Regions from separate parts of the Streptomyces ortus genome, predicted to be linked through region 2. Evidence: riboswitches for the same ligand, from Rfam matches in the RefSeq annotation. Region 2 holds a riboswitch; each other region holds the start of a gene.

Evidence for each region. A riboswitch is a leader RNA that binds a small molecule or an ion and turns the genes downstream of it on or off. The one in region 2 is predicted to bind cyclic di-AMP.
Region 1: linked by a shared signal. The riboswitch ahead of K3769_RS14570 (C40 family peptidase) and the one ahead of K3769_RS21370 (M23 family metallopeptidase) in region 2 are both predicted to bind cyclic di-AMP.
Region 3: linked by a shared signal. The riboswitch ahead of K3769_RS34875 (C40 family peptidase) and the one ahead of K3769_RS21370 (M23 family metallopeptidase) in region 2 are both predicted to bind cyclic di-AMP.
Region 4: linked by a shared signal. The riboswitch ahead of K3769_RS25400 (transglycosylase SLT domain-containing protein) and the one ahead of K3769_RS21370 (M23 family metallopeptidase) in region 2 are both predicted to bind cyclic di-AMP.

Annotation. Positions count from the first base shown of each region.
Region 1 covers NZ_JAIFZO010000002.1:2,562,172-2,569,146, forward strand. Annotated here, with positions in the region: gene K3769_RS14555 (LuxR C-terminal-related transcriptional regulator) at 1-360, shown strand, start outside; gene K3769_RS14560 (C40 family peptidase) at 481-1,545, opposite strand; gene K3769_RS14565 (hypothetical protein) at 1,988-2,341, shown strand; gene K3769_RS14570 (C40 family peptidase) at 2,508-3,674, opposite strand; cyclic di-AMP (ydaO/yuaA leader) riboswitch at 3,682-3,855, opposite strand; gene pcrA (DNA helicase PcrA) at 4,301-6,859, shown strand.
Region 2 covers NZ_JAIFZO010000002.1:4,102,492-4,109,466, forward strand. Annotated here, with positions in the region: gene lhgO (L-2-hydroxyglutarate oxidase) at 110-1,321, shown strand; gene trmB (tRNA (guanosine(46)-N7)-methyltransferase TrmB) at 1,555-2,379, shown strand; gene K3769_RS21365 (PrsW family intramembrane metalloprotease) at 2,449-3,741, shown strand; gene K3769_RS21370 (M23 family metallopeptidase) at 3,907-4,959, opposite strand; cyclic di-AMP (ydaO/yuaA leader) riboswitch at 4,971-5,128, opposite strand; gene K3769_RS21375 (PP2C family protein-serine/threonine phosphatase) at 5,447-6,580, opposite strand; tRNA gene K3769_RS21380 (tRNA-Met) at 6,751-6,824, opposite strand; gene K3769_RS21385 (dihydrofolate reductase family protein) at 6,877-6,975, opposite strand, start outside.
Region 3 covers NZ_JAIFZO010000002.1:7,289,885-7,296,859, forward strand. Annotated here, with positions in the region: gene K3769_RS34870 (LamG-like jellyroll fold domain-containing protein) at 1-1,170, shown strand, start outside; cyclic di-AMP (ydaO/yuaA leader) riboswitch at 1,341-1,514, shown strand; gene K3769_RS34875 (C40 family peptidase) at 1,610-3,226, shown strand; gene K3769_RS34880 (hypothetical protein) at 3,258-3,398, shown strand; gene K3769_RS34885 (RNA polymerase sigma factor) at 3,464-4,468, opposite strand; gene K3769_RS34890 (helix-turn-helix domain-containing protein) at 4,913-6,823, opposite strand.
Region 4 covers NZ_JAIFZO010000002.1:4,983,560-4,990,534, reverse strand. Annotated here, with positions in the region: gene K3769_RS25405 (polyprenyl synthetase family protein) at 1-692, opposite strand, end outside; cyclic di-AMP (ydaO/yuaA leader) riboswitch at 1,295-1,456, shown strand; gene K3769_RS25400 (transglycosylase SLT domain-containing protein) at 1,461-2,186, shown strand; gene K3769_RS25395 (HAD family hydrolase) at 2,180-3,052, opposite strand; gene K3769_RS25390 (FAD-dependent oxidoreductase) at 3,271-4,536, opposite strand; gene K3769_RS25385 (carboxylate--amine ligase) at 4,576-5,838, opposite strand; gene fahA (fumarylacetoacetase) at 6,034-6,975, shown strand, end outside.

The sequences.
Region 1 (6,975 bases), 1.5 Mb from region 2:
ATCCGGGGCGGCGCCCGCGGCTACGTCACGAAGACGATCACCGGCACGGACCTGGTCGACTCGGTCTTCCGCGTCCAGGACGGCGACGCGGTCTTCTCGCCCCGCCTGGCCGGCTTCGTCCTGGATGCGTTCGCCTCCACCGACGCCCCGCCGGTCGACGAGGACCTCGACCGCCTGACCCAGCGCGAGCGCGAGGTCCTGCGCCTCATCGCCCGCGGCTACGCGTACAAGGAGATCGCGAAGCAGCTCTTCATCTCCGTCAAGACGGTCGAGTCCCACGTCTCGGCGGTCCTGCGGAAGCTCCAGCTCTCCAACCGCCACGAGCTGACACGGTGGGCGACGGCACGACGCCTGGTCTAGAGGCTGTCCGCCAACCGTCACCCGCCAACCGTCACCCGCCAGTCATTAGTTACCTCCAACCGCCTCCACCCCGCCGACCGCCGAGCAACCCCAGGCGGGTGGACCGGTACCGGAACCCCCTCACGCCACCCGCGTCGCCCCCGCGAACGGCATCTCGTCGATCGGTGCGACGCGTACCGGGGCCGACGGGTTGGGTGCGTGGACCATCTGTCCATTGCCGACGTACATGCCCACATGGCTGATGCCCGAGTAGAAGAACACCAGGTCACCGGGTTGGAGTGCGGAGCGGGAGACGCGTTGGCCCGCGTTGATCTGCGCGTATGTCGTCCGGGGCAGCGAGATGCCCGCGGAGCGGTACGCGGCCTGCATCAGCCCCGAGCAGTCGAAGGCGTCGGGCCCGGTGGCCCCCCACACGTAAGGGCTGCCGAGCTTCCCGTAGACGTACGAGACCGCTGCCGCCGCCCGGGCGTTGGGCGCGGTCGTGGAGGGAGAGCCGTGGCCGAGGTCGCGGGAGGCCTGTCCGGAACGTGAGGCGCGTGCGGTGTCCGGGTCGTCCGCGCCGATGCGGGCCCGGTCCGCGGCCGGCAGCCGTGCCAGCAGGTGGCGTGCTTCGCCGAGCTTCCCGGTGATCGTCTTCTTGTGGCGTTTCAGGTCCGCCTGTCGTGCCTTGAGAGAGGTGAGTTCGATGTGTGCGGCGCCACGCAACTGCTCGATGTCGCGCAGCTGCGTGCGGACGCGGGAGACCGCCGAGGCCTGTCGGCTGCCGGCCCGCTCGGCGAACGCGGCCCCGTCCAGATACCGGTCGGGGTCCGAGGAGAGCATCAGCCCCAGCGCGGGATCGATGCCGCCGTCCCGGTACTGGGCGGTCGCCAGTGAGCCGAGTGCGGCCCGCTCGGAGTTGAGCCGCTCCGTCTTCCGTGCCGCCTCGTCCTGCAGGGTGCCGAGCCGGCCGGCCGCCTTCGTGGCCTTCTCCTTCGCCCCGTTGTACTTCTCGGTGGCGACCTCCGCCTCCTGGTACAGCTTGTCGACCTTCGCCTTCACCTGGGCCGGCGTCAGCTGGGGTGCGGCGACCCCCGTCCCTTCGAACCCGGTCGCGCTCGCCGCTCCCGCGAGGGCGATGGTGAAGGCGGTGCGGGCCGTACCGCCGCCGAGTGAGCGCTGTCTGGGCTTGCGGTGCGCTGCCACGTGCGATCCACGTTCCTTCCGTACGGCCGCCGGGGCACGGGTATGTCCGCGGCGGTGGCCCTCAGGGGCTGGTTGCACGTCCGGCGGCAGCCCGCACAGGGGGAGCGGACCGCCGCCGGACCTTTTGGCGGTGGTGCCGACTGCCGCCCTGGCCCGGGCGGATGTGGTGGGGAGCCGGTCACCTGAGGAAGGACGCTAAACCTCGCCGCACGCCGGTGGTAACGGCATGTACGGAAGTGGTGGCAGTCGGCCACGAGCTGACCGGGTGCGACCGTGATCGGGGCCCGGTGCCACCGACTTGGCGCGGTGGGGTGACCGATGGACGCGTTGTGGGGGAGCGGCACGCGCGACGGTGCTATGGGCTCGGCCCTGAGCCCGCCGAGGGCCCGGGGTCCGGGCCGGTGCGAGGCGGCGTACGGGCGTCCGGTTAGGGTCCGGGCTCATGGACGTACTCATTCATGTCTTCGTCGCCCTGCACATCATCGGCATCGCCTCCCTGCTGGGCGGGTTCCTCACCCAGATGAAGGCCATGGGCGACGGCACGGCCCGCTTCACCCCCGCCATGCTGCACGGCGCGCTGACCATGCTGGTCACCGGCGCGGTCCTCGTCGGCCTCAACCAGGCCGACGACCAGACCGTCAACAACGTCAAGATCGGCGTGAAGCTGGCCCTGCTGGTCGTGATCCTCGGCCTCGTCTACGTCAAACGGGACGACGAGAAGGTGGAGAAGGGCTTGTTCGCCCTGGTGGGCGGGCTGACCACGGTGAACATCTTCATCGCGGTGCTCTGGACCTGAGGACGGGGACGGGGTACCGCACATGCGTGCCGTACCCCGTCCGCGTACCCCGTCCCGATCCAGGCGGGCCCCCTGCCCCGGCGGGCCCCCTGCCCCGGCGGGCCCCCTGCCCCGGCGGGCCCCCTGCCCCGGCGGGCCCCCTGCCCCGGCGGGCCCCCAGGCCCGGCTAGCCCGGCCGCACCACGCTGTGGATCGGCATGTAGTAGATCGACTCCTCGCGGACGTACGCGCCCGGCTTCGGGGCGTGGATCATCATGCCGTCGCCGATGTAGATGCCGACGTGACTGATGTCGTCGTAGAAGAAGACCAGGTCACCGGGCTGGGCACTGTCCACGGAGACCGTCGTGCCGGTGTCCACCTGGTCCCACGTGGTGCGTGGCAGGGTCACACCGGCCGCCTTCCAGGCGGCCTGGGTCAGACCGGAGCAGTCGTACGAACCGGGACCGCTGGCGCCCCAGACGTACGGCTTGCCGATCTGGGCGCGGGCGAAGGCGAGCGCCTTGGCCGCCTTGGTGGAGGAGGCGGAGTCCGAGCCCGGCACACTCCCCGTGCCCGTGCCCGTGCCCGTGCCGGCACCGGTACCGGCTCCCGTGCCCTGTGTCGCTGCCTCCTGGCGCCGGCGCTCCGCGTCGGCCGCCTGCTGCCGCGCCAGCTCGTCCGCCTTGCGCCGGGCCTCTTCCTGCTTCTTCCGTTCGATCGCGGCGAGGCGGGCCTTCTCCTCGGCGGTCAGCTTCGAGAGGAGTTCGCGCGCGTCGGCGAGCTTGCGCTGGACGTCGGCCTTGGACGTCTTCAGCGTGCTCTGCGTCGTGGTGAGCGTCTCCAGGCCCTCGGACGCCTCCTGCCGCTTCTTCGACGTGGTGGTCCGCTGGGTGACGTACTCGTCGACGGCCTGCTTCTGCCGGGCGGTCAGCCGGTTCATCAGCTGGGTCTGGTCGAAATAGTCCTGCGGGTTGTCCGCGAGGAGGAGAGAGGCCGAGTCGGGGGCGGAGGCTCCGGTGCGGTACTGCGCCGCGGCGAACGATCCGAGCGCCTCACGCGCGCTGTTGAGCTTCTCCGTACGCTGCGCCACGTCGTCGAGGAGCGTGGCGACGCGCTTGCGCTGCTTGGTGGTCTTCTCCTTGGCGGCGTTGTACTTCTCGGTGGCCGTACCCGCCTGCTGGTAGAGGTCGTCGATCTTCTTCTGGACTTCCTCCGTGCTCGGCCTGGGCTCCGCGGCCGGCGAGGCCTCCGCCGTCTGGGAGAGCAGGGCCACCGAGGTCAGGGCCGCGGTGGCGAGGGCCGGCGTCCGCAGGCCCAGGGAACTGGGGGGCCGCGACTTGCGGTGTGGCGCCACGAGGGCGTCTCCTTCCGTCATCCGCCTACCGAGTTAGCTGTCGGGTTCGGGCGAGTGCTTCGGAAGGTTTGCCCTACGGTCCGTGTCCCGCGAGGGAGTTCGGACCGATTCACCCCAGGATTCGGTTGGGTCCCCGGTTCCGCAGGCCACGAGGGCATGCCGGATTCGGCGGAGTCCGCTCGGCCCGGCGTTGTTCGCCGGTGCGGGTCGAGCGGCCTACGCGAAAGTTAGCCAATACGTGTGGCACCTGTGAAGTTTGATGTGCGATATGCCCGATACATTTTCGTGACCTGGCCCACGGGTGTCGTCCGCCGACGTCAAATGGTCGCGATCTGCTCCGAGTTGTCCCTGGGGCGTGGGGCGGTAAGAGGTAGGGGGGAGGGCGGGTCCTCGCAAGAGTTGTACGTAGGTCACCCGCACGCGGTTCATGTGCGGGGCGAAGGTCACTGCATTGAGGAAGCCGTCGAGGAAGTCATAGAGGAAGTCACTGCACTGGGGAGTGGTCACCGTATGTACTGACGCGCTTCTCGTCGGTGAAGGTCTACCCATGGCCGTGCGGCCGGGATTCCGCCGAGTTTCCGGGGTGGCGGCCGGGTGTCAGTGGGGGCGCCTAGACTCGGAGAGCGATGAGCAGCCTCTTTGATGACAGCTTCCTGGCGGACCTCAGGCCCTCGCAGGCCGATGAGGAAGAGCCCCCGCCGCCGCCCGACGACGAGGAGCCGGACCGTGGTCCGGACGACCTGTTCGGCGGGCACTTCGACGTGCCGCCGAGCAGCGGGGGGTACTACCGCGACGGCGCCCCCCGGCCGCTCGTGGACCCGGCCACGCTCCTGCACGGGCTGAACGAGAACCAGCGCGCGGCGGTGGTCCACCACGGCTCACCCCTGCTCATCGTGGCCGGCGCCGGCTCCGGCAAGACCCGTGTGCTCACCCACCGCATCGCGCACCTGCTGGGTGAGCGCGGGGTGCACCCCGGCCAGATCCTCGCGATCACCTTCACGAACAAGGCCGCGGGCGAGATGAAGGAGCGCGTCGAGCAGCTCGTGGGCCCGCGGGCGAACGCGATGTGGGTGATGACCTTCCACAGCGCCTGCGTGCGGATCCTGCGAAGGGAGAGCAAGAAGCTCGGTTTCACGTCGTCCTTCTCGATCTACGACGCCGCCGACAGCAAGCGGCTCATGGCCCTGGTCTGCCGTGACCTGGATCTCGACCCCAAGCGCTTCCCGCCGAAGTCCTTCAGCGCCAAGATCTCGAACCTGAAGAACGAGCTGATCGACGAGGAGGACTTCGCCGCCCAGGCCTCCGACGGTTTCGAGAAGACCGCCGCCCAGGCCTACGCGATGTACCAGTCGCGGCTGCGCGAGGCGAACGCGCTGGACTTCGACGACCTGATCATGACGACGGTCAACCTCCTGCGCGCCTTCCCGGACGTCGCCGAGCACTACCGCCGCCGCTTCCGCCACGTCCTCGTCGACGAGTACCAGGACACGAACCACGCGCAGTACTCCCTCGTCCGGGAGCTCGTCGGCAGCGTCACGGACCCTGTCGCGCACCCCGAGGACGTACCGCCTTCGGAGGGCGACCTCCCGCCGGCCGAGCTGTGCGTCGTCGGTGACGCCGACCAGTCGATCTACGCCTTCCGCGGCGCGACCATCCGCAACATCCTCCAGTTCGAGGAGGACTACCCGAACGCGACGACGATCCTGCTGGAGCAGAACTACCGCTCCACACAGACGATCCTCACCGCCGCCAACGCGGTCATCGAGCGCAACGAATCGCGCCGCCCGAAGAACCTGTGGACGAACGCGGGCGCGGGCGCGCGCATCACGGGCTATGTCGCCGACACCGAGCACGACGAGGCGCAGTTCGTCGCCGAGGAGATAGACCGTCTCACCGACGCGGGCGACGCGAAGGCCGGCGACGTCGCCGTCTTCTACCGTACGAACGCCCAGTCCCGTGTCTTCGAAGAGATCTTCATCCGGGTCGGCCTGCCCTACAAGGTCGTCGGCGGCGTCCGCTTCTACGAGCGCAAGGAGGTCCGGGACGTCCTCGCGTACCTGCGGGTGCTCGCGAACCCCGAGGACTCCGTACCGCTGCGCCGCATCCTGAACGTGCCCAAGCGCGGCATCGGCGACCGCGCCGAGGCGATGATCGACGCGCTCTCCCAGCGCGAGAAGATCAGCTTCCCGCAGGCGCTGCGCCGCGTCGACGAGGCGTACGGCATGGCGGCCCGCTCGACGAACGCGGTCAAGCGGTTCAACACGCTGATGGAGGACCTCCGCACGATCGTCGAGTCCGGCGCGGGCCCGGCGACCGTCGTGGAGGCGATCCTCGAACGCACCGGTTATCTCGCGGAGCTGCAGGCGTCCACCGACCCCCAGGACGAGACCCGCATCGAGAACCTCCAGGAACTCGCCTCCGTGGCGCTGGAGTTCGAGCAGGAGGCTGCCGGCGCCGAGGGCGCGGGCACAGGTGCAAACGAGGGCGGGGGCGAAGGTGAGGGCGGAGCCGAGGGCGGTACGCCGACCGGGCTCGCCGCCTTCCTGGAGCGGGTGGCCCTGGTCGCCGACTCGGACCAGATCCCGGACGAGGACGAGGACGGTTCCGGAGTCATCACCCTCATGACCCTGCACACCGCCAAGGGCCTCGAATTCCCGGTCGTCTTCCTGACCGGCATGGAGGACGGCGTGTTCCCGCACATGCGCGCCCTCGGCCAGACCAAGGAGCTGGAGGAGGAGCGACGGCTCGCGTACGTGGGCATCACTCGCGCGCGCGAGCGGCTCTATCTGACGCGGGCGTCGATGCGCAGCGCCTGGGGCCAGCCCTCGTACAACCCGCCCTCCCGCTTCCTTGAGGAGATCCCGGAGGCGCATCTGGACTGGAAGCGCACGGGTTCCATGGGAGCGGTGGCCTCCGGTCCGGTCGGCGGTGTGGCGGCCTCCCTGTCCTCCTCCCGCTCACGCTCGGCGGCCTCGGGCGCGTCCGGCTTCGCGACGCGGCGCGGCTCCTCGGAGAAGCCGGTGGTGTCGCTGGCGGTCGGGGACCGGGTCACCCACGACCAGTTCGGCCTCGGCACGGTGGTCGGGGTCAAGGGCATGGGAGCGAACTCGGAAGCCACGGTCGACTTCGGCGGGGAGAAGCCCAAGCGCCTGCTGCTGCGGTACGCGCCGGTGGAGAAGCTGTAGGCGGCGGGACCGGACCCGCGTGCGGGGCCGCGCACCGGGCGGCGGCTTCCGCCGGCCCGGGGCTACCGCCGGTCTGGGGCTACCGCCGGTCTGGGACTACCGCGCGCAGGCGCGCA
Region 2 (6,975 bases):
CCCCGCACCCCTGAAAAAGTACCCGGCCTGAATCGTGGTTTGAGGGCGTTGTCAGTGGCGCAGTGCACTATCGGTGGTGGCTGAGTCGGAAGGGGAGGTGGGCGGGCGGATGGTGCGGGAGATCGCTTACGACTGTGACGTGCTGGTGATCGGCGGCGGGATCGTCGGTCTGTCGACGGCGTATGCGATCACGCGTGCCGCACCGGGCACCCGCGTGACGGTGCTGGAGAAGGAAGCCGGCCCCGCCCGACACCAGACCGGCCGCAACAGCGGAGTCATCCACAGCGGGATCTACTACCGCCCGGGCTCCCTGAAGGCACAGTTCGCGGCGCGCGGCGCGGCCGAGATGGTCAAGTTCTGCGCCGAGTACGACATCCCGCACGCGGTGACCGGCAAGCTGATCGTCGCCACCGAGCGGGACGAGCTCCCCCGCCTGCACGCCCTGGTCCAGCGAGGCCGGGAGAACGGCATTCCCGTACGGGAACTGGGCGCCCCCCAGATCGAGGAGTACGAACCCGAGGTACAGGGCCTCGCCGCGATCCACGTCTCCACCACCGGGGTGTGCGACTACGGCGCCGTGGCCCGGCACCTCGCGAACGCCTCCGGCGCCCGGATCCGGTACGGCACGAAGGCCGCGTACATCGACCGCCGCCCCGACCTCGGCGTGGCCGTCCGCACGGACGACGGCACGGTCGTCCGCGCCCGCGTCCTGGTCAACTGCGCCGGCCTCCACTGCGACGAGATCGCCCGCCGCACGGGCGACGAACCGAACATGCGGATCGTCCCCTTCCGCGGCGAGTACTACACCCTCGCCCGCCCCGACCTGGTCCGCGGCCTCGTCTACCCCGTGCCGGACCCCGCGTTCCCCTTCCTCGGGGTCCACCTCACGCGCGGCATCGACGGCAGCGTCCACGTCGGCCCGAACGCGGTTCCGGCCCTGGCCCGCGAGGGCTACGACTGGCGCACCGTCCGCCCCCGCGAACTGGGCTCGACCCTCGCCTGGCCCGGTTCCTGGCACATAGCCCGCCGCCACTGGCGCTACGGCACCGGCGAACTGCACCGCTCCCTGTCCAAGGCGGCCTTCACCCGAGCGGTCCGCCGCCTGCTGCCCGCCATCACCTCGGACGACCTGATCCCGACCCCCGCGGGCGTCCGCGCCCAGGCGGTCCTGCGCGACGGCACCCTGGTGGACGACTTCCTGATCCAGGAGGGCCCCCGCACGGTCCACGTACTGAACGCCCCCTCCCCCGCGGCCACGGCCTCCCTCCCCATCGGCCGAGAGGTGGCCCAGAGAGCCCTAAAAACCCTGGCAGCGGCCTGACCACTGCAACCGCCGCGACCACTGCGACCACTGCGACCACTGCGAGAACGGACGCCGCGAGGGTCCGTGCCGGTACGTCGTGGTCCGCCGCGTAGCCCTTCCACACCATGCCTGCCCTGCCGGCATGGTTCCGTATGCCCGGGGGCGGCGGACCGCGGCGTACCGGCACGGCCCCGACCCACGACGGACGCCACGCCGCACGACGACCCACCACGCCGTAAAATCAACGCACTGTGTCTGATGCATCCCGAACCCCCCGCCCGAAAAGCGAACCCCGCTTCCCCGACGGCCCCCAGCCCGACCCGGCAGGCTCGCACTTCGAGCGACGGATCCGCAGCTTCCAGCCCCGCCGCAGCCGCGTCACCCAGGGCCAGGCGGACGCGCTGCAGCGGCTCTGGCCCAAGTGGGGCCTGGACATCGACGGGCAGCGAACCCTCGACCTCGCCGAACTCTTCGAGGCCGACATCCCCGTCGTCCTGGAGATCGGCTTCGGCATGGGGGAGGCAACCGCCGAGATGGCCGCCGCGGACCCGGACACCGGCATCCTCGCCGTCGACGTCCACACCCCCGGCCAGGGCAACCTGCTGAACCTCGCGGACCGCGCCGGCCTGTCCAACATCCGCGTGGCCAACGGCGACGCGATCATCCTGCTCCGCGAGATGCTGACCCCGGACTCCCTCGCCGGCCTGCGCGTCTACTTCCCGGACCCCTGGCCCAAGAAGCGCCACCACAAGCGGCGCCTGATCCAGCCGGAGTTCCTCACGCTGGCCGCGTCCCGCCTGCGCCCCGGCGCGCTGCTGCACTGCGCGACGGACTGGGAGCCGTACGCCGAGGTGATGCTGGAAGTTCTCTCCGCCCACCCGGATTTCGAGAACACCCGACCCACACTCCCCGACGCCGCCGGCGACCACGTCACCGGCTACGCGCCGCGCCCCGACTTCCGCCCGCTGACCCGTTTCGAGGCGCAGGGCCTGGACAAGGGCCACGTGGTGAACGATCTCCTGTTCCGCCGCGTACCGCATGGCACGAACAGCGGTCCGGACAGCCCGGGCACCTGAGCGGCGCCTCCCCACCCCGGGACGGGGCGCTCTCGCGGGCCGAGCCCCTCCCTCGTTAGGGTTTTTGTCATGGCCACCAGTCCCCCACCCCCGACACCCCCCGGCCTCCCCGCCGAGGCCGCCCGTCGGCACGCGCACTGGTGGCAGCGCACGTGGGTGCGCTACGCCGCGCTGACCACCCTGCTCGCCCTGTCGGGCCTGGTCATCCTGGCCCTCGTCCGCAAACAGACCGGCACCGAGGGCTTCCTGGTGGGCCTCGGCCTCGCCGTCTTCCCCGTCCCCCTGCTCGTCGCGGCGTTCCGCTGGCTGGACAGGGTCGATCCGGGCCCCTGGAGAAACCTGCTCTTCTCCTTCGCGTGGGGCGCCTGCGCGGCGGCGCTGATAGCCATCGTCGCGAACAGTTTCGCGACGCAGTGGATAGCGACGGCGACCGCGGACCCGTCCCACGCGGACACCCTCGGCGCGACGGTGATAGCGCCGGTCGTCGAGGAGTCGGCGAAGGCGGCGGCGGTCCTGCTCGTCTTCCTGTTCCGCAGACGGGACTTCACGGGGATAGTCGACGGCGTGGTGATAGCGGGCGTCACGGCGACCGGTTTCGCGTTCACCGAGAACATCCTCTACCTGGGCACGGCCTTCGGCACGGACCGGCTCAGCGGCGACACCGGCCTTTTCTCCGTCACCGCGGCGACCTTCTTCGTACGCGTGATCATGTCGCCGTTCGCGCACCCGCTGTTCACCGTGCTGACGGGCATCGGCTTCGGCATCGCGGCGCGCTCGGCGGACCGCCAGCAGGTGCGCCGCGTACTTCTGCCCCTCGTCGGGCTGCTGCTCGCGATGGGCATGCACGCGATGTGGAACGGCTCGTCGGCCTTCGGCGAGTACGGCTTCTTCGCGGTCTACGCGGCCTTCATGGTCCCGTCCTTCGGGCTGCTCACCTGGCTGGCCGTCTGGACGCGCCAGCGCGAACTGGGCACGGTCCGCACGGAGCTGCCCTCGTACGCCATGGCCGGGTGGCTGGCCGCACCCGAGCCGTTCGTCCTGGGCTCGATGAAGGCGCGCCGGCTGGCCCGGGAGTACGCGACGCATCACGGCGGTCGGGACGCGGGGCGGGCGGTGGCGGAGTACGAGGCGTACGCGACGTCGCTGGCGTTTCTGCGCCATCGGGGGCGCCGGGGCCGGGCAGGTGCCGACTTCGCCGTACGGGAGCGTGAGTTGCTGAACGAGCTGTGGGCGCGGCGGGAGCCGGCTCGCCCGGCGCTGGCGTACGCGGCGCGGGCGACGGCACCGGCTCCGGCGCCGTGGCCCGCGCCGGGGTACGGGTACCCGCCGCCGTACCCGGCGTACAACCCCTACAGGTCCTGACGCGCCGCAGCGCCGGTTTGCGCAGTTCCCCGCGCCCCTAGGTGCGTGAGGGACGGCCGGGATCACGACCGCAGGCCGCCGGGGGCTGAGCGCACAGTTCCCCGCGCCCCCAAAAGCCCCACGACACGCGCGTCGGCTCTTCCTCGTAGCGGCGTAGCGGAAGGCTTACGGGTTGAGGCCCTTGCCGCGCAGCCACGTCATCGGGTCGATCCCGCTGCCGCCGGCCGTGTGGACCTCCAGGTGGAGGTGCGCCCCGGTGACGTTGCCGGTGGCACCCACGCGCCCGATGACATCGCCCGTGCTGACCTTCTGCCCGACGCTGACGCCGATCGACGACTGGTGGGCGTACCAGAGCTCCGTACCGTCGTCGAGCGTGAGGACCGTGCGGTAGCCGTACGAACCGCTCCAGCCCGCCTCGGTGATCGTGCCGCTGTGAACGGCCTTGATCGGGGTACCCGTGGGAGCGGCGAAGTCCAGACCCGTGTGCTGACCGGAGGACCACAGCGAGCCGGACTGCCCGAAGGTGGAGGTGATCGTGTACGAGGAGGTGGGCAGTGTGAACTGCTTGGCGAGCGTGGCGAGGCGCGCGGCCTCGACCTTCGCCTCGGCCTCCTTCTCCTTCTTCGCCTTCGCGGCGGCGGCCTTGGCCTTCGCCGCGTCCTGCTCCTTGGCCGCGAGCGTGGCGGCCTTCTTCGCGGCGGCGGCCTCGGCGACGGCCTGGGCCTCGCGGTCGACCTGGTCCTGCTGGAGTTCGGCCTGGAGCATGATGCGCGAGCGCAGGGCCTCGCCGGCGTCGGCGTTGCCCTCCTCGGCGTCGGCCTCGGTGAGTCCCGCGGCGGTGAGCGCCTTGCTGGAACCCTCGGGGGCCGCGTCGTCGTCGGAGATCAGCGAGCCGACGTTCGGCAGGTCGGGGATCGAGATCGACACCGGCGGCTTGCCGGTCTGCGCGGAGGCCATGCCGCCCGCGCCGACGGCGGCGATGACACCGACGCCGAGAACGGTGGAGCTGCGGGCGAGTCCCCCGCCACGCTGCTTGGAGACGCGGTGCTTGCCCCGGACGGGAAGGACGGTCTCGGCGCTGGGGTTCCAGGGCTCGAAGGGCTCGTCGTCCCTGCGGGCGCCGAAGGCGAAGGTGTCGGGCTTCTTGCCGCCCGAGGTCTCTCCCGTCACCTCGTCCGGTATGAACGACGGTGTGGGGGCAGGCCTGTTGAACGCCACGTGGGCGCGCTCCTTTCCTTCCTTCTCGCCTACCGGGTTAGCTGACGGGTTCGGAGCAGGAAGGTCTCCTACGCGAGTCGACCGCGGTGTTCACCACCACGAAAGACACGCGATTCACCCCATGTAGGTGGTTCCCCGGTTCCCTTGCGGGATTCGGCGCGTGCGCACGGAGCCGTCTCTTGTGACGGCTGGGACACCGCGCTGCGTTATCGAACGTTAATAGACTCAGGCACCGGATTCCAAGCTGTTCCTGATGATCGTTACGGCTCCTGGCCTGGACTTAAACGTTCCGAGCGGGGTAAATCGGGCGAGTTGGTCGGCATTCACGGGCACCGATTTTGTTGATGGTGTGTCAGTTGTGATGCGCAGGGGCGTCGTTCGACTACTGCAGGTGATATAGGTCCGCAGAAGGTCCTGCCCGGAGTAGCTCCGGAAGCAGGTCCGGAAGCGAGTCAGGAAACAAGTCAGGAAGAGTCTCCCGACCCCCTCACGGCCGTCGCACGGCGAGCAGCGCCATGTCGTCCGTACCGCCGCCCCCGGTGTACCGCAGCACCTCGTCCACCAGCGCGGCGAGCAGCGCGTCGGGCCCGGCGAACTCCCGCCCCGACAGCCGCGTCACCGGGTCGAAGAAGACCCCCCGCCCGTCCCGGGCCTCGGACAGTCCGTCCGTGTAGAAGAGCAGCGTGGACCCGGCCGGGAAGTCCTCCTCCTGCGCGCGGTCGGGCCACGCGCCCAGGTCGCCCATCCCGAGCGGCAGCGCGGGTTCCGCAGCGGCGAGCGTGCGTACGGTTCCGTCGCAGCGCAGCAGGAGCGGCCCGGGATGGCCGCGGTTGACGAGTCGTACGCGCTGGGCGCCGTGTGGGATCTCGGCGAGCACGGCGGTGATGAAGCCCTCGAAGACCTCGACGCTGTCGCGCCGCACGCCCTCGCGCATCAGCGACCGCTCCAGCCGCTGGGCGACCGCCTCCAGGGTGCTCTCCTGTTCGGCGGCCTCCCGGAAGGCTCCGATGACGACGGCCACGGCGGCGACCGCGCCCATGCCCTTCCCCCGCACATCGCCCACGACGAGCCGTACGCCGTGCGGGGTGTCCTGCACGGCGTAGAGGTCGCCGCCGATGAGCGCGTCGGTCTGCGCCGCCACGTACCGGACCGCGAGGTCGAGGCCGCCGGTCCGCGCGGCCGGTTCGGGCAGTAGGGCCCGTTGGGCGGCCTCGGCGATCTCGTGGGCGGAGGCCAGCCGGGCGTTGCCCAGGCTCACGAGCCGGTTGATGACGACGGCGAGGCAGGCCACGACGGCCACGGTCGCGATCTCGGTGATCCCGCTCGCGTCGAGGGTGAACCGCAGGCTGACGAGGACCATGGCCGCCGTGCCCGCGACACCCGTCCAGACGGTGGCGCCCAGCGACAGCAGCGGGGCCGCGATGAGTGAGGCGGCCGAGAGGAAGGGCGCGGCGGTGAAGTACTGCGGGGTGAGTGCGTCGTACAGGATTCCGGCGACGATCAGCAGCGCCGGCAGCGCGCGGACGACCGCGCGGGTACGGGGGTACGGGCCGGCCTGCTTGTCCGGCCGCGGCCCGGCGGAGCCCGGCGACCGCTGCTCGACCGCTCGACGCCCGATCACGTGTCTCCTGCCCTCGACCACCTCGCTCCGTACAGCGTTCCGGGACGGGCGGGGAGTGGCGAGCGGACGGGGACCGGGAGGGTGAGCACCAGGTCTCCGTGCCGTCGTGCCGTCCTGCCGTGGAAACACCTGAGGCCGGAATCCAATGGATTCCGGCCTCAGGTGTTCAGTAGCGGGGACAGGATTTGAACCTGCGACCTCTGGGTTATGAGCCCAGCGAGCTACCGAGCTGCTCCACCCCGCGTCGTTGAGACCACTGTACGCCATTCGCGGGACTCGGCGCACACGGGTAAATGTCAGCCCCGGTTCTGGTGCCGGTCCAGGTGCCGGTTGGGCGCCTTGGCCGCGCTCTCGTGGTCCGGGAGTACGACGACGTCGGCGCCCTCAGCCGTGAG
Region 3 (6,975 bases), 3.2 Mb from region 2:
GGAAAGCGCCTGTGGGACGGCCTGATCCGCGGCAACGACCAGATCTTCCTGGCGTTGGGCGGCCACTACTGGCCGCCGGGCCGCACGGTCCTGCGCAACGACTCCGACAACGATGTCCACATCCACATCACCAACTACCAGGACCGCTATTACGGCGGCGCCGGCATGATCCGTACGTACGGCTTCGACCTGGCCCGCGGGGTCGTCGACGTCGAGACCTTCTCGCCGTGGCTCCTCGCCCGCGACCCCGCGAAGCGGTCACCGCTGGAGGCCGAGACCATCGAACTGACCGGCGACACCGACCGGTTCAGCCTGGAGATCGACTTCGCCGAGCGCTTCAAGGGCTTCGCCCCCGTCGCCGTGCCGAAGCCGCGTCCCGCCTCCGCGGTGATGCCGCGCGGCACGGTCGCGTACTGGCGCTTCGACGCCGCCGGGACCTCGGTGGGCGGCACGGCGGGCAAGCCCGTCGCGGACGGCGCCGTCGTACGCGACCTCACCGGCAACGGGAACGACCTCGCCGTCAGCCTGCTGTCGTCGAGCGGGCCCGACGTCCTCACCTGGTCGGCCGACCACCACCCCGGCCAGCCCGCGCACGCCAGCCTCCGCTTCGACGGCGGCAAGAGCCCGGACCGCGGCGCGATCCTGACGACCTCCGCCCGAGCCGCCCTGAACAGCGAGAAGTTCCTCCGCGGCTACACCATCGAGACCTTCGTCCGGCTGCCCGAGCCCTTCGAGGGCGACCACTCCTGGATGGGCATCCTCAGCTGGGAGGGGCGCAACGGGGACGCGGGCAAGACCACGGGCTGGTCCCCGCTGGAACCCACCTGCAGCCTCAACCTGTCACCCGAGCGGTTCCTCCAGTTCGTGGTGTATCCGCAGCGCCAGGACGCCGACCCCACGTCGTGGAGCCACGCGGTGCCCGTGGGCCGCTGGATGCACATCGCCCTCGTCAACGACGGCCGCCGCACGGTGATGTACGTGGACGGCTCGAAGATCGCCCGCAATCCCTCGCAGCCGTCCACAGGCATCGCCACCCTCGGCAAGCCCTTCGTGCTCGGGGCCACCCAGTTCGACGAGAGCTTCGGACAGGGCTTCTACGGCTGGCTGGGCGACACGCGCATCGTGAACCGGGCGCTGTCCGTGGGGGAGTTCCTGAATCCTTACGTGTAGCGACGGAACGGTCACGGTGAGGTGATGAAAGGTCCGAGGTCACCGTCGGGTACGACGAAGGTCACATTTACATATCGGACACTTCGCACTTCAATCTTCACGCGAGGCACACAAGTTGGCTAAGTTGACGGCTGGGCCGTACGACTCCCTCCGGTGAACCTCGCCGGGTCGCGCGGTCTCCGCCGAATCCGACCGGCCTTCGTGGCGGCCGGAGCCGGAGGTCCAGTCGACTTTCAGGGTGAATCGGCCCAACTGCCCGGTGGGCAGAGGTCGTAGGGCACGCTTTTTCGTAACTTCCCGCCCGAACCCGACAGTCGACCCGGCTGGCGGTGCACGGAAGGAGTCGTCTCCCATCGCGCCGGAACGAACGCAGCGCCCCGGAGGCACCGACCTCCCCGGCACGTCCCGCTCCGCCCTCGTGAAGGCGGCTCCCGCACCCGTGGACCAGTTCGCCTCCGCAGGCATTCCCACCCAGCGGGGTGACGAACCCACCCGCGAGGAAGTACAGCAGCGGATCAGCAACCTCTACGACCGGGTCGAGAACGCCACAGGCAACTACAACGTGACCCGGGCGATGAGCGCGGCGACGCGCGACACCGCCAGGCCGGCGTCCGGAGGCGGGGGCGGCCAGGGCGGAGCCGCCGATGCCGCCGCCCCGCTGCCGGACGTCGCGAAGAAGTGGTTCGACGTGGGCCGCTCGCAACTGGGCCCCGTCTTCCCCGCGGTGCTGCCGCCCGACAGGATGCCGGACCGGGGTGCGGCCGGGTCCCGGCCCGCCGACGCGAGCGGCCGTCCGGGCGGCGGCGGTGGCCGTGAGGGGCGCGGGGAACGCGAAGGGCGTGAGGGTTCCGACAAGCCCGCCCTGGAGCTGACCGCCGGTCCGAGCGCGGGCCCCGGCTCGGGAGGTGCCGCCGGACCCGTCGCGGAACTGACCGCCGGACCTGTCGCCGCGCTGACCGCCGGACCTGTCGCCGCGCTGACCGCGGGGCCTGTCGCCGCGCTGCCCGCAGGACCCGTCGCCGGGTTGCCCGCTGTTCCGGCCCAGCGCCAGGCGGCCGAGAAGGCTCTGCCCGGGCCGTCCGGCGGACCGTCGCAGGCGACCCTGCGGACGTCGAAGCAGCGCAACCAGCGCAAGCTCGGACAGGCCCGCGACCTGCTGGCCGGACACGTGGCCCGGCGCGGCGCACCCGTCGCCGAACTGCGGCCCTTCCAGGCGATCGAGGGTGCGTGGGGCCCCGCCGCACAGGAACAGCACCCCCGCCCGGCCGCGCCCGGCGTGAACGCGTGGCAGCAGTCGGCCATCGGCACGGACATGCGCGCGGGCACGGACATGTACGCCGGTACGGCCATGTACCCCGGCATACCCGGTACGGGGGCCGGGGTCACCGCCGACCAGAGCATCGGAAACGGCGTGTACGTGGGGGTCGGGGTCGACCAGTACGCCGGTGCTCCGTACACCGGCGTCTCGTACACCGGAGCCCCGTACGCCGGTGACCGGCAGAGCGACACGAGCAGGTACGTCGACGCGAGCACGCCCATCGCCACGGGGGTCGCCCTCGACATGCAGCAGGCGGCCAACCCCGGATACGGCGTGCCCGCACCCGTGCCCGCACCTGTGCCAACTCCCGCCCCCGCTCCCGCCTATACGACGCCCGCCTATGGCACGCCCGTTTTTGCCGCGCCCGACCCGGGGTACGGCGGGCAGGGAGCCAGGGCTGTCGACTTCGCCCGCGCCCAGATCGGCAAGCCGTGCGTATGGGGTTCCATGGGGCCGGGCTCGTACGACTGCTCCAGTCTCACGCAGGCCGCCTGGAAGGTCGCCGGGGTCGCGCTCCCGCGTTCCGTCCAGGACCAGGCGACCGCCGGCACGATGGTGCCTGTCTCGGACATCCGCCCCGGTGACCTGGTGCTCTTCAGCGGACAGGTCGCACACGTCGGCATCGCCACGGGCGACGGCATGATGATCCACGCGCCGAGCCCGGGCGCCGCCATCCGCGAGGAGTCGATCTACTGGGCCGGCGAGGCGGCGATCCACAGCGTGATCCGCCCTGCCTGAAGGGGGCGTTGAACAGGGGGTGCGGGCGGCCGTGGCCGTCTGGCGAACGGTTCGACCGCTGCCGCGGGAGCGCGGCGTCTTCCGCACGGAGTACGAGGGCACGACCCTGCGCGACCACTTGGCGCTGGCCCGGCCCGCCGTCCGGGCAGGCGTCGGGCGAGTCCACCCGTGACCACGCCGACCGCGCGCTCGCTCGCGGCGGGCTTTCCGCTCCGCCGCGAGCCGGCCGGGCGGGGCTCAGCCCAGGCCCACGTAGTCCTGGAGCGCCTGCGAGCGGGAGGGGTGGCGGAGCTTCGACATCGTCTTGGACTCGATCTGCCGGATGCGCTCACGCGTGACCCCGTAGACCTGGCCGATCTCCTCCAGGGTCTTCGCCTGGCCGTCCAGCAGCCCGTAGCGGAGGGTGATGATGCCCGCCTCGCGCGGCGTCATGGCGGACAGGACGGTCTGGATGGTGTCCCTGAGGAGACGGAACGAGACCGCGTCGAAAGGGGAGACGCTTTCGCTGTCCTCGATCACATCACCGAGTTCGGTACCGCCCTCCTCGCCCAGTGGCATATGCAGGGAGACCGGTTCTTTGATGTAGGTGTCGAGTTCCATGATCTTCGAAACGGGTAGATCCAATTTCTCCGCGATCTGCTGAACCGTGGGTTCGACGCCCAGTTCCTGGAACAATTCCCGACGCAGTCTGGCCACTTTGTTGATCGCTTCCACCGCGTGGACCGGAATGCGGATGGTGCGGCTCTGATCGGCCAGGGCCCGGGAAATCGCCTGTCTGATCCACCACGTCGCGTAGGTCGAGAACTTGAATCCCTTGACGTAGTCGAACTTCTCGACGGCCCGGATCAGGCCCGTGTTGCCCTCCTGGATCAGGTCCAGGAAGTTGAGCCCGCGGCGTGTGTAGCGCTTGGCTATGGACACGACCAGTCGGAGGTTCGCCTCGGTGAGGTGGGACTTCGCCCGCAGACCGTCCTCGGCGACCGCGGTCAGCTCCCGCCGGAACAGGGGGTCCAGACCGCGCTCCTCGTCCAGCTTGCGCTGGGCGAACAGGCCGGCCTCTATCCGTCTGGCGAGATCCACCTCCTGCGCGGCGGTGAGGAGCCGGACCCGGCTGATCGACTTCAGATAGTCGCGTACCTGGTCGACGGAGGCGCCGTCCGACGTGAGTACCGGTTCGGGCGCGTCGGATTCGTCGTCCGCGGCCGACGGAAGGGCCCGCTGTTCCTGGTGGTCTGTCTCCATCGCGCTCAGCATCTCTCCCGGGCCTCGGTCCCCGCGCACACTCAAGCAATGTCAACCAACGTGAACCAGGACCGCTGGGCCCTTGGAAAACCCACATTCTCGTCATTCCGCTTTCCGCTCATAAAGGTACACCCGCCCGTGCGGTCGGAGACGGCCCCGAATTACCGCAAAATTCGGGTGACAAGTATCACGTGAGCTGCGTTCTTGCCTTTTGAGACGTTTCATGGGCCCTCGGACCGCATCCGGTGCCCTTCGCGTCCCGTACCGGCCGAGACATCCGCGTGGATCGCACGTACTACTGCATGGTCTCCGTCACCGGCCCGCAGGAGGAGAGCGGCATCTCGGGGTGGGTGGCGGCGACCGCCCGCAGTCCGGCGTCCCGCCGACGGCACGGCACGCGACCTCCTCGACACCAGAATGGGTGGGGGGTCCCGGTCGGGGCGTTCAGCTCCGGTAGGCGCGCAGCTTTCGGTACAGGGTGGCGCGGGCGATGCCCAGGGCCGCCGCCGTACGCGCCTTGTTGCCGCCGTGGCTGCGCAGCGCCTCCAGGATGGCGGTGCGCTCGGCATGCTCCATCGGGCTCAGCGGCCGTGCCGGAGGCCTTTCGCGGACGTGGTCCGGCAGTTCGGCCCGCCGCACCGGGCCGGTGGTCCGCCGTCGTTCGGCCAACGCCCGGACGAGCTGGGCGAGTTCGGTGACATTGCCGGGCCACGTGTGCCGCTCCAGGGCGTGCAGCGCGTCCAGGGACCAGGTCAGGGGCGGTACGCCCGGCGCGGGCCTCGGTGTCAGTTCCGCCAGCAACTCCCTGATGTCGTCCGGGCGTTCGCGCAGCGCGGGCAGTGCGACCGAGCGGGCGGCCAGGCTGTCCAGCAGCCGCTGGAGGCAGGGGCCCGGGGGAGTGCCTGGCGTATACGTGACCAGGAGGGGCGGGTGCGGGTGTGAGTGCCGGTGGGCGTCCAGGAGGGAGTTGAGCGCGGCGACCCCGACCGGTGCGAGTTGCTCGGCGTGGCGCAGCAGGAGCGGGCGGTCCGGGGCCGGTGCCGCGGTCCCGGACCGGCCGTCGACCGACGTGCCGGCCCAGCCGTGGATCGCGTCGGCGGCCGGCCGCTGTGCCGCGTCCACGACCAGCGGGGCCGGTTCGCCGCGGGCGGCCAGCAACTGCCTTGCCAGGAACGTCTTTCCGGTGCCCCGCTCGCCGGTCAGCAGCAGGGGCTCGCGGGTGCTCGCCAGTTCCGCCGCGCGGCTCGTCGCGTGCCGCCAGGGGACCGAATGCCCGGCGAGCGTGACGCGGGGCGGTCCGACGGGCCGCGCGGGCAGCCCGACGGGCGGTTCGATGACGGCGACGACACCGATGACGGCGCCGCCGTGGCACACCTGCGTGATCCAGGCGGTGCCGGCTGCGTCGGGCAGTTCGAGGGGGTAGGGGGCGCGGCCTCGCTCGGCCGCCCTCTCCGGTTCACGCCATTCGGCCGGCCGGTCCGGCCGTTCCGACAGGTGGGACCTGTGTGGCCCGCGCGGGCTGTGCGGGACGTGTGGCGGGTGTGGCTTGTCCTGGCCGGTCTGTGCGTCCGGCCGGTTCGCCGTTGTGCTTCGTTCCTGTGCTTCCAGCGCTTCCAGCGCTTCCAGCGCCGACGGTGGCAGCAGGCCCGCCGCCGCCTCGGTCAGCAGGCGGTTGCGCCCGTCCAGCGCCACGACCGCCGCCCCCGGCCGGGCGGCAGCCCGCTGGTAGGCGTCGAGCAGTACGCGTTCCGCCGTGCGCGACCGGGTCAGGAGTTCCGCCTCGACGGCCGCCACCGTGGCTTCGGCGAGGGCGGCCCCGGGGTGCGGCGAACGTTCGGCGCAGAGGCCGGACGTGACGGTCACCGTGCCGAGGACCCGCCCGTTCTCCGGCGCCAGCACCGGAACGCTGACGGCGGACACGTCCTGCCACAGGTCGAGGAAGTGCTCGGGGCCGTGCACCTCGGCGCGGCTGCGGCTGCGCAGGGCGAGTGCCGCGCTGTTGTGCCCGACCTGCTGTTCGGACAGGTCGGGGTACCTCTCGTCGTGCGGGCTGTTCCCGCCGGACCACAGGACCCGCAGGCGCTCGTCGGTGAGGACCACGGCCGACTGCCCGGAGGAGAGCGGGGGCGCCAGCCGTTCGAGCACCGGTCGGGCGGCGGTCAGCAGGGCGGAACCCGCCGGAGGTGCGGGATCGGCGGGGTCCGTGAGGTCGTGCGGTACGCCGAAGAAGCGGGCGCGGCGCCAGGCGGCGGCGACGTCAGCAGGTACGTCGTCGGGGAGCGGGAGTCCTGTGAGGAATCGCTCGCGGGCCCGGCGGAGGGGGGTGAGGGCGTGGGGGTCGTTTGCGGTGGTCACGGCGTTCTCCACGGTACCGGGTGTTGTTTAAGGGGCAACAAGGGGTGGTGTCCGGCCGTGCATGTGCGGGTGGGTCCGGGCTGGCCGAGCAGTTCCCCGCGCCCCTGCCGGTCGCGAGGTGGGCAGACCTCTGCGGGTGAGTCGGGGCTGGG
Region 4 (6,975 bases), 880 kb from region 2:
TCGTGCGAGTCGCTCGCGATGTCCAGCACGTCGTCGGCGAGCTGGAAGGCGACGCCGAGCCGCTCCCCGTACTGGGTCAGCACGTCGACGACCGTCTCGTCGGCGCCCGACATCATCGCGCCGAACCGGCCGGCCACGGCGATCAGGGAGCCAGTCTTGCCGCCGAGCACGTCCATGTAGTGGTCGACGGGGTCACGTCCGTCGCGCGGTCCGGCCGTCTCCAGGATCTGGCCCGTGACCAGCCGCTCGAACGCCTCCGCCTGGACCCGTACGGCCTCGGGGCCCAGGTCGGCCAGGATGTGCGAGGCGCGCGCGAAGAGGAAGTCGCCGGTGAGGACCGCGACCGAGTTGTCCCAGCGGCTGTTGGCGCTGGGCACCCCGCGGCGCACGTCCGCCTCGTCCATCACGTCGTCGTGGTACAGCGTGGCGAGGTGGGTCAGCTCGACGACGACCGCCGAGGGCACGATCCCCGGTGCGTACGGATCACCGAACTGGGCCGCGAGCATCACGAGCAGCGGCCGGAACCGCTTGCCGCCCGCGCGCACGAGGTGCTGCGCGGCCTCCGTGATGAACGGGACCTCGCTCTTGGTCGCTTCGAGCAGTCCCTCCTCGACAGCCGCCAATCCGGCCTGGACATCGGCTTCGAGAGCCTGGTCCCGCACGCTCAGCCCGAACGGCCCGACGACGGTCACGAGGGTCTCCTGTCTGCTGACGCTCTCAACGGCGGTCTCTGGATGCTCTGGGGGTGCTCTGTGCTGGAAGTGTTTGTCGATGTGTCGCTGCTGCCACTCAAGTCAGCGTATCCGGTCGTCTTTCGATCACGATGAGCGCCCGCCCGTCACCCGCCACCACCCTGCCGGACACCCTCCGGCTGATCCCTTTTGCACCTTCGGCCAGGTCGGGCGATACGCCCGCGCATCCGTACACCCTTCCCGGCGAGACGTCCACCCGGACATCCGAGTTCCCCTGACAGACGGAACCAAGCTCCAAGCACACGCGGAGACGCCCACGCGTGGATGTCCGCAGATTATTCCGTATCACCTTTTTTATGGACATTCGGCATTCGCGCCAGTGAATTGAGTCACGCTTATCAGGAGTGATCGTTTTATCGGGGCCACCGATTTCCCTTTGCGGAAAGCAAGTTGAACTTCGCCTTCCGTTTCGATCAAGGGATATTCGCCCGACAAGGCAGTTCAAAGCCGTCGCCGCCTGAATTCGGGGCTTGTTCACGGCATGTGCTCTCGCATACGTTCACGTCACTCCGGACGGAACGCCTAATCCTGCCGCCGCCCGGAAATCCCCGTCACCCATTCACTCGCGTACGGCAGGAGCGGGGGACCCAGGTAAGCCGCCGGTCCGGATATCGGAACGGCTAGGGGTCAAGTCGCGCACCCACGCGGCCGGGCATCTCCCGCCCGAACCCGACAGCTCACCTCGCAGGCGCCGGAGAGGAATTCGCCATGCCCGCACGAGGCAAACACCGCCGCCCCAAAAACAGCACCCTCACCCGTGGTTTCGTCGCGGCCGGGACGGGCGGAGCCGCCCTCGCGCTCCCCCTCATGGGAGCCACGGGCGCCCAGGCCGCCCCGAACGCCGCTCCGAACGCGGTCCCGCAGGTCTCGCTGGTCACCTACAAGGTGGCCCAGGGCGACACCCTGTCCAAGATCGCCAGGGAGCACACCACGGGCGACTGGAAGAAGCTGTACAAGGCCAACCGCGCGGTCATCGGCGACGACCCGGCGGTCATCCGGCCGGGCCTCCAGCTGACCGTCGGCACGAAGAACGGGCAGAGCTCGACGACGACCGCGAAGACGGCCACCGCGTCCACGGCGTCCGCCGTCACCCCGGCCTCCGCGAAGACGTACACGGACGACCTCGACGGCTGGATCAGGGAGTCGCTGGACGTCATGGCCCAGCAGGGCATCCCGGGCACCTACGACGGCATCCACCGCAACATCATCCGCGAGTCGTCGGGCAACCCGCTGGCCATGAACAACTGGGACTCCAACGCGGTCGCCGGTACCCCGTCGAAGGGTCTTCTGCAGGTCATCGACCCGACCTTCACCGCGTACCACGTGAGCGGTACGTCGCTGGACCCGTTCGACCCGGTCGCCAACATCACGGCGGCGTGCAACTACGCCGCCGCGCGCTACGGCTCGATCGACAACGTCTTCGGCGCCTACTGACCGACGCCCGAGCGGGCTCCCGTGTCGGCCGGCAGGCCGACACGGGGGCCCGTCCGGTCGGTGGAGAACATGCGCTCCAGGACCACCGCGATGCCGTCGTCCTCGTTCGACAGGGTGATCTCGTCGGCGACGGACTTGAGTTCGGGATGCGCGTTGGCCATCGCGACCCCGCGGGCCGCCCAGTCGAACATCGGGATGTCGTTCGGCATGTCCCCGAAGGCGATGGTCTGCGCCGAGGTCAGGCCCAGCCGGCCGGCGGCGAGCGCGAGACCGGTGGCCTTCGTGATGCCGCATGGCTGGAGTTCGACGGTCCCGGGCCCGGACATCGTCACGGTGGCGAGGGAACCGACCGCTCCACGGGCGGCGGACGCCAACTCGTCGTCGGAGAGCAGCGGATGACGCAGCAGCACCTTGCTGATGGGCCGGCTCCAGAGGTCGTCGCGCCGCGGCACCCGTACCGCCGGCAGCGTCGGGTGGGGCATCTCGTAACCCGGCTCGATGAGCGTCAGGCCGTCCACGCCGTCCTGGTCGACGGCCGCGTACACCTCGCCGACCTCCGCCTCGATCTTGCCGAGGGCCACCTCGGCCAGCTCGCGTTCCAGCGTGACGGACCACACCATGCGGTCCGCGCCGGCGTCGTACAACTGCGCGCCCTGTCCGCACACCGCGAGCCCCTGGCTGCCGAGTTCGTCCAGCAGCGGCCGTACGCGCGGGGCGGGCCGCCCCGTCACCACGAGGTGCCGGGCGCCTGCCCCGACCGCCATCGCCAGCGCCGCGCGCGACCGGTCCGAGAGGGTGTCGTCGCCGCGCAGCAGCGTCCCGTCCAGGTCAGTGGCGATGAGTGAATATGCAATCGGGGGGGCCATGATCAGAGAATACGGATCGAATCCCCCAGCGACTCGACGGGAACCGGACGTCGTCCGGCACCCCGACCACCCCACGCGTCGCCACGGGCCCCGGCAGACCCCTGGCGTTCAGGCCGATCCCATGACAAATCGGCCACTCCGCCGACCCGATGCGCGCCCCTTTCCCGACCGCCCGCGTGCGCCCGCGCGCTCCCGCCGAGCGCGCTCGCGCCCCGACCTCAGCGGTGCCGTGCCGCCAGATGCCGGACCAGCCGCGGCGAGGCGAACTCCGTCCCGCACACGAACCGCATCACCGGGCCGTACGAGGCCGCCGCGGGCAGCCCCGTGAAGTACAGCCCAGGCACGGAGGAGCTGAAACCGGCGCCCAGCCTCGGTGTTCCCCGGCTCACGGCCAGCCGTGTCCGCAGCTCACTGCCGAGGAAGTCCATCGCGGCGAGGTCGACGCGGTAGCCGGTGGCGGCGACGATGTGGTCGGCGGACAGTTCCTCGACGCGGCCTGCGAGAGTCCGCACGGTGAGGGCCGGCCCCCCGGCCGACTCCCCCGAGGCACGCAGGATCCGCGCCACCTCGCTCACCCGCACTTTTCCCTCGAACCGGTCGCGCAACCACCACGCGCCGAGCGGGCCGAGGACCCTGCGGACGAGGTAGTGGCGGAGTGGCGGCGGCAGATGACGGTACGGGTGGGGGTAGTAGGTGAGGGCCCACAACGACCAGGCCCGGCCGAAGGGTGACTCGGGGCGCAGCAGGGGCTGCTGCCACGGGGGCGCGCCGAAGTCGACAGACCCCTTTCCGCGCGCCACCACGCGCACCTGTGCGCCCGTCTCGGCGGCGAGCGCCGCCGTCTCCAGGGCGGACTGGCCCGCGCCGACGACGATGAGTTCCTTACCGGCGAACCGGGTCAGGTCGTGCAGTTGCGAGCTGTGCGAGACGGGTCCGGTGGGCGTCGGTCCGTCGGGCGCGGCCTCGGCCAGCTCGCGGGGCAGGTGCGCGAGTCCGGACAGGCCGGTCGCGACGACGACCGCCCGCGCGGCGAACACCTCCCCCGAGTCCAGCTTGAGTTCGAAGCCTCCCGGGCCGTTCCCGGACCCGCCCCGGGTGACGCGCCGCCGTCCGCGCCGGTCCTGCCCCGGGTCGGCCCGGCGGTCGACCGAGACGACGCGCACCCGCTCCAGGTCCGGTACGAGCCGCTGCTGGAACCACTCCCCGTACGCGACGAACGTCTCGACCGGGATGATGTCCTCGTCCGTGACGAGACGGGGCACGCCAGCCGCGTCGCAGTAGTCGACGAGGCCGTGCCCCGGCTGCGGGGCGTCGATGTTCGAGGCGGCCGGGGTCGATTTGAGGAGCATCCCCTCGGGCATGTTGGCCCGCCAGCTCACCATCGGTTCACCGAACACCCGTACCGGAATGCCGCGCGCTCTCAGATGCGCGGCGGTGGACAGGCCGAAAGGTCCGGCACCGATCACTGCCACCGGATCCATCACGAAGTCCCCTCCCCAGAAATGCACTTCGTCATTTGGTGGTCACCCCGCGCACGCCCTGCCGCGGCGGCCGTCCCGCCACATCTGGTACAGGTGCTTCGCGCCGGGCCGCACGAAGCGCGCCAGCATCGTGAAGAACGGCCGCAGGTCGTCCGCCGCCAGCCACGCCAGCTCCGTACCGCTCGCACGGTCGGGAGCGTGGGGTGTGGTGTAGCCGCTGCGGCGGTACGCGAGCAGGGCCGGCAGGTCGATGTTCTCCACGATGTAGCGCCGGCCGGCGAGCTGTTCCCCCTCCGGAACGGCCCGGCCGGTCAGATGCAGATGCATGGCACGGACGACGTCGATCCCCGCCTCGTTCTCGAAGAGCCGGAACTGGGCGCCCATCCGCGGATTGAAGTCGAGCAGTTTGTACCGGCCGTCGCGGCGGTCGAAGCGCAGGTCGAGGTCGATGACGCCGCTGAAGCCGATCTCCTTGATGAACCGCGCGGCCAGATCCGCCAGTTCGGGGTTGTCGACGACGTACGCGTTCGCCGTCATGCCCGCGTGCGGGGGCCAGGAGCGGACCTTGACGCCGGTGAACATCGCGAGCGGTACCGAGTCCGCGTCGAAGTAGGCGTGCACGATCCAGTCCTCGGCGTCCTCCCGGGGCAGATACTCCTGAAGGATCACGCCGGGCCGCTCGCCCCAGTCGCGGGCGAGCCGTAACAGGCCCTCCTGGGTGGCGATGCGGGTCGTCCCGCGCACGGCCGGCCGCGCACGGCGCACGAACGCCTCACGGTTCTTGGCCACGAGCGGGAATCTCGCCTTCGCCGCGAAGTCCTCGATCTCCCCGTACGTTTCCGGGAAGGCGGCCTCCGGGCTGGGTACGCCGTGCTCCCTGCACAGTTCGTGCAGCCCCTGCTTGCTGGCCAGGCGCCGGGGCAGCCCGGCCCGCACCGCGGGGAACAGGAAACGTCCCGTGAGCTCGGCCTGGTGCTCGGCGATCAGGACCGCGGCCTCCTCGTCGGTCGGGATGAGGACCGCGGGGCGGCCGATCCTCCGTCCGACGCGCAGCAGCCCCTCGACGAGCCGCTCCGCCCGCTCCGTCCCCGTGGTCGGCCAGACGAACGCGTGCCGCAGATGGCGCGAGACCGCGGCAGGCGTGTACTTGTCCTCGGTGATGGCGTACATCGGCACCCCCAGCCGCCCCAGGCTGCGGATCGCGCCCACACCGCCGTGATGCAGCGGATAGGCGCCGAACTTCACGATCAGGCCGGGCACTTCCCGGTCCAGGTACAACGGCACGCTGGCAGTGCTTCTGGCCACGGGTCCCCCCACGTGTCCCACACATCCCTGGACGCGGACCCACCCCGTCCGTGCCCCCCCTGAAGGAAGCTAAGCCGGAATGAACCACTCCGACCCCACCCCTAATCGGACATTGCGAACTCTTTAGACACTGCCCCCGGGCAGCGCCTCCCCGTAACGTGTGTTCCACCCACACGGAAAGCGAGGCAGCACCCCATGCCCCCCTTCGATGTCCCCGAGGGCGATCCCTTCGGTCCGCACAATCTTCCGTACGGCGTGTTCTCCCTGAACAGCTCTCCGGACGGCTCCTCGGGCAGTTCCTCGGGCGGTCCCGCGGACGGCGCCGGTCGCCGCAGTGTGGGCGTCCGGCTCGGCAACCACGTCCTGGACGCGGGGGCCGCCGCGGTGGAACTGGGCTCCCCCTACGCCGCCCTGCTCGCCCGCCCCACGCTGAACCCGCTGCTCGCGGCCGGCCGCACGGCGTGGTCGGACGTCCGGCGGGCGCTGACCGCGTGGGTGACGGTGCCCGCCCACCGCGAGACCGTCGCGCCCCTGATGCACCCGCTCTCCGACGTGACCCTGCACCTCCCCTTCGAGGTCGCCGACTACGTCGACTTCTACGCCTCCGAGAACCACGCCCGTAACGTCGGCCAGATCTTCCGGCCCGACGCCGAGGACTCCCTCACCCCCAACTGGAAGCACCTGCCCATCGGGTACCACGGCCGGTCGGGCACGGTGGTGGTCTCCGGGACCGACGTCGTCCGCCCCTCGGGCCAGCGCAAGGCCCCGGCGGACCCGGCGCCGGTCTTCGGCCCGTCCGTCCGGCTGGACATCGAGGCGGAGGTCGGCTTCGTCGTCGGCACGCCCTCCCCGATGGGCACGCCGGTGCCGCTCGGCGACTTCCGCGACCACGTCTTCGGGCTCTGCCTCCTCAACGACTGGTCCGCACGCGACCTCCAGGCCTGGGAGTACGTCCCCCTCGGCCCCTTCCTCGGCAAGTCCTTCGCCACCTCCGTGTCGGCCTGGATCACGCCGCTCGACGCGCTGGAGGACGCCCGGGTCGCGCCCCCCGGGCGCACCCACCCCCTGCTCCCCTATCTGGACGACACCTCCGAGGACGCCGCCCAGGACCCGGGCGGCTACGACCTGCGCATCTCC